Hoeflea sp. 108: one gene and its partner. The protein of the gene in region 1 interacts with the protein of each later gene in a pairwise test. Links are inferred from orthologs where the notes say so. Each region holds a gene or a part of one and is shown in the gene's direction. Other genes may lie near its edges. The genes, in order: B015_RS0123170 and B015_RS0110125.

Region 1 (3,239 bases):
CACAGCGTCGCTATCATCGAAATGACCGAGCTTGCGCACGCCCTGCTGCGAGACCATGCCGCGGATGCGCGGCATCAGCCGCGCTGCAACGGCCCGGCGTTCACCCGACGATAGCGACGTCGCGACCGCCCCGCCGAAGACAGCTTTGCCCTTGGTTGCACCCTCGAACCAGCCGATCGCCTTGTTGATGGTGTCGATGGTGGTGGTGTAGCACTCCTTGGGGGTGTCGCCCCAGGTGAACAGGCCATGGCTTTCGAGCACGACGCCTTTGGCCTTGGGGTTCTCAAGGCAGAACTTTTCCAGCCAGAGCCCGAGTTCGAAACCCGGCCGCTTCCACGGCAGCCAGCCGATCTCGTCACCGAATATTTTTGCGGTCAGCGCCTCAGAATCCTTCGCAGCCGCAATCGCGATGATTGCATCCGGATGCATATGGTCGACGTAAGCCCTTGGAACATAGGCATGAAGCGGAGTGTCGATGGACGCCGCGCGCGGGTTGAGATTGAAGGTGCAATGCGGCAGGTAGCCGACCATCTCGTCCTCATGCGCGAGGCCGCGATAGAGGCCCTTCAGCGCCCTGAGCTTGTCCATGTAGAGCGTGGCGAAACCATCGAGCTTGATCGACGCGCTGTCGCCGCCCGATCCCTTCACCCACAGCACCTCGACCTCGACGCCCGTCAGCGGGTCCTTCTGCAAGATCTTGGACGAGGTGTTGCCGCCGCCATAATTGGTGACGCGCTTGTCCGAGCCCAGGATGTTGGAGCGGTAGACCAGCCGTTCGGACTCGCCCATGGCCGCTGCCTTCGCGTCGTCCCACAGATTGGCAAGCCGCGTGGAATTGATATCGAGCATGTCGGATTCCTCCCGGCGCGCATCACCGGCGCCGCTCTCGTTTGAGCGTAATTCAGGCCAAGCCATGCGGTTTGTCAATCGCAAAAAGATTGAACTTTGTCATTGTGCGGCGCGGTATGATCTAGTTGCAGCGCGATATGAGCAATTTTCGTCACAAATCGCTTGCACCCGATTTTGATTTGCGTAAGTTAACTCACGGCACAGCCTTTTCGCGAAGCCATGGGAGGTGTTTGCGTGAACGACTTGGTCCGCCAACGGCAGATCGTCGAGCTTTTGCGTGACCGGCCTTTTGCGTCGGTGCGCGAGTTGCAGGAGCATCTCGGTGTCTCCGCGGCAACCGTGCGGCGCGACATCGACAAGATCGATGAGGCCGGTGGCGCCCGCAAGGTCTATGGCGGCATCTCAGCGCTCGACGGCGCAGCGCAAGGCACGGCTTTTGCGCGTCCCTATGACGAGAACCGCGATCTCGCCGTCGAGCCCAAGCGGCTGATCGCCGAGCTGGCCGCGACCATGGTCGCCGACGGCGACGCGGTCATCGTCAATGGCGGCTCAACCTGCTTCCATCTCGGGGTCAAGCTGGCCGACCGCAATGTCCGCCTGTTCACCAACTCCATGCCGCTCGCCGGTTATCTCGGCGAGCACGGCAAATGCACACTCACGCTCGCTGGCGGCGAGCTGCATCGCGAGCCTCGGGTGATCTACTCGCCGGCACAGCCGATCAATTTTTACGCCTCGAAGTTTTTCATCGGCGCACAGGGCATCAGCGCCGACGGCCTGCTTGAATCGCACCCGCTGATGGTGCGCTCGATCCAGGAACTCAGCCGCAACGCCGACCAGATCGTCGTTCTGGCCGACAGCCGCAAGTTTTCGATCCATGCGCGCAACATCGCCCTGCCGCTGTCGCGCCTGGCCATGCTCATCACCGACGACGGCCTTTCCGACCAGCACGCCAAGATGCTCGAAAGCGCTGGCATAGCGCTGCGCATCGCCTCCAGCGGAGGTGGCGCATGAGCGGCGCGCTGGCAGTCTTCGATCTCGGCAAGACGAACTCCAAGCTGTTCGTGTTCTCACCCGACGGTACGTTGCTCGACGAGCGGCGCACCAAGCCGGTATGGCAGGATTTTCGCGGGCGGAGCGTGCTCGACGGCGATCGTCTCTTCGCCTGGATGGGCCACGAACTGGCCGATGTCGCTGCGGCCCATGACGTGACGCGGCTGATGATCTCGGCCCATGGCTGTGCCTTTGCGCTGGTGCGCGGCGACGAGCTGCTGCATCCGATCCTTGACTACGAGCAGGAAATCCCCGGCAGCGTGGCCGATGTGATCGATCCGATCCTGCCCGACTTCTCCGAGACCTACACGCCGTGGCTGCCGCTGGGCTTCTCCATTGCCCGCCACATCTACTGGCTGGAAACAGAAGAGCCGGAGGCATTTGCCGCGACCGAGGCGATCCTTTGCTATCCGCAATATTGGGTCTGGCGTTTCAGTGGCCGAAAGCTTGCCGAATGGTCCTATCTCGGCGCGCACAGTCAACTCTGGGCTCCGCTCAAGCGCGACTACAGCTCGCTGGTCGAGCGGCTCGGCTGGCGCGACAGGTTCCCGGCGATCGCCCCCGCCGGTGCCGTGGTCGGCGAGACCAAGGTTACCCTCGCTGACGGCAGCAGCCGCGCCATCGCCGTCCACAACGGCGTGCACGACTCCAATGCGGCCTTGGCCTATTACCGCATGACCGGGCTGAGCGACTTCACGCTCGTCTCGACCGGCACCTGGGTCATCATCATCAATCTCGACTGTCCGCTCGGCGCGCTCGACCAGGAGCGCGACATGATTGCCAATGTCACCGTCAATGGCGAACCGGCGCCGTCGCTGCGCTTCATGGGCGGTCGCGAATACGACCTGATCAGCGAGAACTGGAACAAGCCGATCTCGCAGACCGCAGTCGAGCGCGTGATGGAACGCGGTGTCTTCGCCTTGCCGTCATGGGCGGCCGGCGGACCTTTCCCCGAGACGAAAGGACATATCGTCGGCGGCGAGGTCAGCGGCGAGGAACGGGCTGCAGTCGCCGCACTCTACGTCGCCATGATGACCGACCTGTCGCTCGACCTGATCCAGTCGGAGAACCTCCTGGTGCTGGATGGCGGGCTGGCGAAGATCGACCTGTTCACGACGATGCTGGCACAGCTTCGCCCGACACAATCGGTCGTGCGCTCGATGATGAGCGAAGGCTCGGCTACAGGTGCTGCCGCATTGGCCTTCAAGGCGCTTGGCCTGAAACCATTCAAGGACGAGACGGTTCCTGTCACCGCAGGCCACGTTCCCGGCCTCGAAGCGTACCGTACCCGCTGGCGCGAACTGGCCGACGGCGCCCGCGCCGCAGCAAGGTCCGCTATG
Region 2 (3,552 bases), 2.6 Mb from region 1 along the record:
TCGCAATATTTTCTCGCGAGCCTCCGAACGGAACAACACTTGTTGTGAGCCATTGCGTGATCCTTGAAGGTCTGGAGATTGCCGGATCCGTCAGGATGCTTCACTTGCTCGTCGGCGATTTCTGGGCATTGCCACCCATCATCCCAGTGCCGCATCCGGATGGCTTGTGTTCCCATTCGGAGTCTTGTGGCAGGGTGATCCCCAGTTCCGCTGCGCGTTTCTGCATGGCCTCATGGTGCTCGGCCCGGATAGCGTCGCATTCCTCGTCGGACTTCGCGCTACGCATCCGGTCCATCATCGTGGCCATCTCATCCGCGGACATCATTTGATGACCTTGGAACATCAGCGGGCCACGCATCTGGGCCAGAGTGCCTGGGACTTCGCTGGTCAGGGCAACAATCGCGACTGCCGCACCCAGCATGAGCTTGGTGAACTGCATGTTCATTTGGTTCCTCCTTTTTCACAAATGGAGCACGGGTTGACCCGACGAGCCTTGATGCATGTCAATCTGAACGGCGACATCGGGAATTGATCTAGGGCAATGCGTCCTGCAACGCGGAGCCGTACTGGTCCATGGAGGAGGAAGTCGCTTTGACCATCCGCAACCTGGAATTCGTGCTGCATCCCAGATCGATCGCCGTATTCGGCGCATCGACCCGGCTCGGTTCGGTAGGCGCGGTGGTTATAGAAAACATTGTCCAGGGAGGGTTCGAAGGCCAGATCTGGCCAGTCAATCCGAAGCACCGTGAGATCGCAGGCAGACCTTGCTATCGAACCGCCAAAGAACTTCCCGAGGCGCCCGATCTCAGCGTGATCGTTACCCCTGCCGAAACGGTTCCAGGCATTGTCCGGGATCTCGGCGACATAGGCTGCAAGGCGGCCGTCGTAATCACTGCCGGCCTGACGGTGGAAAACGGCCTCAAGCAGGCAATGCTCGAGGCCGCAAAGCCCAATCTGTTTCGAATAGTGGGGCCTAACACGCTTGGCTTGCTCACGCCCAAGCTGAATCTCAACGCCAGCTTTTCGCATTGCAATGCGTCCACGGGCGGCATTGCGCTGCTTTCCCAGTCCGGGGCGATCGTGACAGCGCTGGTAGACTGGTCACTCGACAACAATGTCGGCTTTTCCCACATCGTGTCCCTGGGCGACATGGCCGATGTTGATGTTGGCGACTACCTTGACCTGCTCGCAAGTGACCCGTCCACGCATGCGATCCTAATGTACCTGGAAACTATCCCCCATCCGCGGAAATTCATGTCGGCCGCACGGGCTGCAGCTCGGCTCAAACCGGTGGTGGCGATAAAATCAGGCCGACATGATCAGGCTGCGAAAGCGGCGATGACACACACTGGAGCACTTGCCGGGAGTGATCGCGCGGTCAGCGCTGCTTTCACCCGGGCGGGAATTCTTCGCGTCGGAGGTCTCATTGAGCTGTTCGATGCGGCAGAGATACTAGCTCTGCTGGGGCCGCTTCAACAAACCCGCCTGGGCATCGTAACCAACGGCGGCGGTGCCGGAGTCCTCGCTGTCGACGACTTGCTTGATCGCCGTTGTGAACTCGCTGCGTTCTCTCTCGCGACGATCGAACGCCTGAACGCCTGCCTGCCGCCAACCTGGTCGAAGGGAAACCCGGTAGACATCATCGGTGACGCATCGCCACGTCGATATGCCGATGTCATTCAAGCCGTGGCAGCCGACCCCGGAACCGATGCCCTGATGGTTCTCAATTGTCCGACTGGCCTCGCCTCGGCGACCGATGCGGCATCCGCGGTTTCCACAATCGCGCAAAATGGAAAGATAAACGGAAAGCCGTTGATCACCTGTTGGCTTGGGGAAAGCACAGCACGACAGGGGCGGCACCTTTTGCAGAACGCAGGGGTCCCGAGTTTCGAGACTCCGGCTGAGGCAGCTCAGGCAGCATCATATCTCGGCGAGTGGTCGCGAGCCCAGGCCGCGTTGATGCGAGTGCCGCCAGAGTCTGGGGGCGCATCCTTGGCTGACCGCTCCCACGCGACAGCAATCTTCCGGGCGGCTGCGGCTGATGGACGGCAAATGTTGACGGAGGCCGAAGCGAAAGAGGTTATCGCGGCATATGGCATCGCAACGCCAAAGACCGTAGTCGCAAGGTCCCCCTCAGATGTCGAGAAGGCCGCGGCAGCTATGCTCCAGACTGTCGACAAGGTCGTCGTCAAACTTGTGTCCAGGGACATCTCTCACAAGTCAGACGTTGACGGGGTGGCTCTCGACCTGGGTTCTGCTGAAGCTGCGCGGGATGCCGCCGAGGCCATCTGCCTTCGCATACAGCACTCTGCGCCTGATGCGTCGGTGGACGGTTTCACGGTCCAGCCCATGATTAGCGGGCGGGGGGCATACGAACTGCTCGTAGGCATCCATCAAGACCCGATTTTCGGGCCTGTGATAATGTTTGGAAGCGGCGGCGTTGCCGTTGAATTGCTTGACGACACGGCAGTGTCTTTGCCTCCGCTCGACGATGTATTGGCCGGAGATCTCATAGACAATACGCGGGCAGGCCGATTGTTGGCAGGATATCGTGATCGCGAACCAGCCAATCGAGCCGCCATATTGGGTGCCTTGGACAGTGTCTCGCGACTGGTCGTCGACTTTCGCTGCATCAAGTCAATGGACATCAATCCTCTGTTGTCGGATCGCGAGGGAGCGGTCGCCCTGGATGCCCGCATTCAGTTCGATCCATCGTTGATCGAGGCCCCTCCACCCAATGCCGATCTCGTCATTCGTCCATATCCATCAAAGTGGGAGCGAGACATCGAGGTCAAAGGGCAGCGATACGTCATCCGGCCGATCAAGCCGATAGATGTCGCTCTCTATCCGGAATTCTTGGGCAAGGTCACGCAGGAAGACATGCGACTGCGGTTTCTCAGTCCCCGCAAGCACTTTCCGGACCAGATGCTGAAGCGAATGACCCAGCTCGACTATGACCGCGAGATGGCCTTTGTAGTCATTGCGCGTGGTGGTGAAGAGCTCGCAGGCATTGGCCGCCTCTCATGCGACCCGGATCATGTCGTCGCAGAATATGCGCTGCTCGTCCGAACGGATCTGCAGGGTCAAGGCATCGGCTGGGAACTGCTCAACCAGCTTATCGACTATGCCCGTGAGGACGGAATCTCCAGGATCGAAGGCATGATCCTCGCCGAGAACCGCAAGATGCTGTCCATGTGCCGCGTACTTGGGTTTGTGATCCAGCATGAAATCGACGACCCCGGCCTCTGCCGAGCGTCGCTGCTGCTGAAACCTCGCGCGAATGCCGAAGCCAGCGACTGACAGTTCAGCAGGAAACCTCGTGATCTATGGCGACCAGAATGTCTGAGACAACGCCAGCAGGTGTCTGGGCGGCATTCAAGCTTTTCCAGTCAACATCGGCAACCGACCTGCGAAGCTGATGCGACAGCACGTCCACCGTCGCATCTGACACACCCCCACTTCGCTCGCTCACCCGCGACCAAAGCAGGTTGGCATCGGCCTCCAACCAAAATCCCGAAAATGGCACGCCCCGTTCTCTGGCGCAGAGCTCCA

The links.
Region 2: the proteins of B015_RS0123170 (region 1) and B015_RS0110125 interact in binary tests that used the Escherichia coli proteins (3 or more experiments, as listed by UniProt). The link is inferred for Hoeflea sp. 108 from one-to-one orthologs.

What each region holds. Positions count from the first base shown.
Region 1 is NZ_KB890024.1:4,664,271-4,667,509, forward strand. What follows is about bases 52-2,971. They hold B015_RS0123170 (DeoR/GlpR family DNA-binding transcription regulator), read left to right. Parts: upstream 52-1,083; coding sequence 1,084-1,860; downstream 1,861-2,971. Other genes in these bases: B015_RS0123165 (bifunctional rhamnulose-1-phosphate aldolase/short-chain dehydrogenase), read right to left, coding at 52-849; B015_RS0123175 (FGGY family carbohydrate kinase), read left to right, coding at 1,857-2,971. Also shown: more of B015_RS0123165, read right to left, coding at 1-51; more of B015_RS0123175, read left to right, coding at 2,972-3,239. UniProt on the Escherichia coli protein: Represses ulaG and the ulaABCDEF operon. Two ulaR binding sites have been identified in each promoter.
Region 2 is NZ_KB890024.1:2,073,241-2,076,792, reverse strand. The notes cover bases 268-3,500. They hold B015_RS0110125 (bifunctional acetate--CoA ligase family protein/GNAT family N-acetyltransferase), read left to right. Parts: upstream 268-591; coding sequence 592-3,300; downstream 3,301-3,500. Other genes in these bases: B015_RS0110120 (bifunctional aminoglycoside phosphotransferase/ATP-binding protein), read right to left, coding at 3,305-3,500; B015_RS30725 (hypothetical protein), read right to left, coding at 268-445. Outside these bases: more of B015_RS30725, read right to left, coding at 101-267; more of B015_RS0110120, read right to left, coding at 3,501-3,552. UniProt on the Escherichia coli protein: Catalyzes the acetyl-CoA-dependent acetylation of lysine residues of a large number of target proteins. Acetylates RNase R in exponential phase cells and RNase II.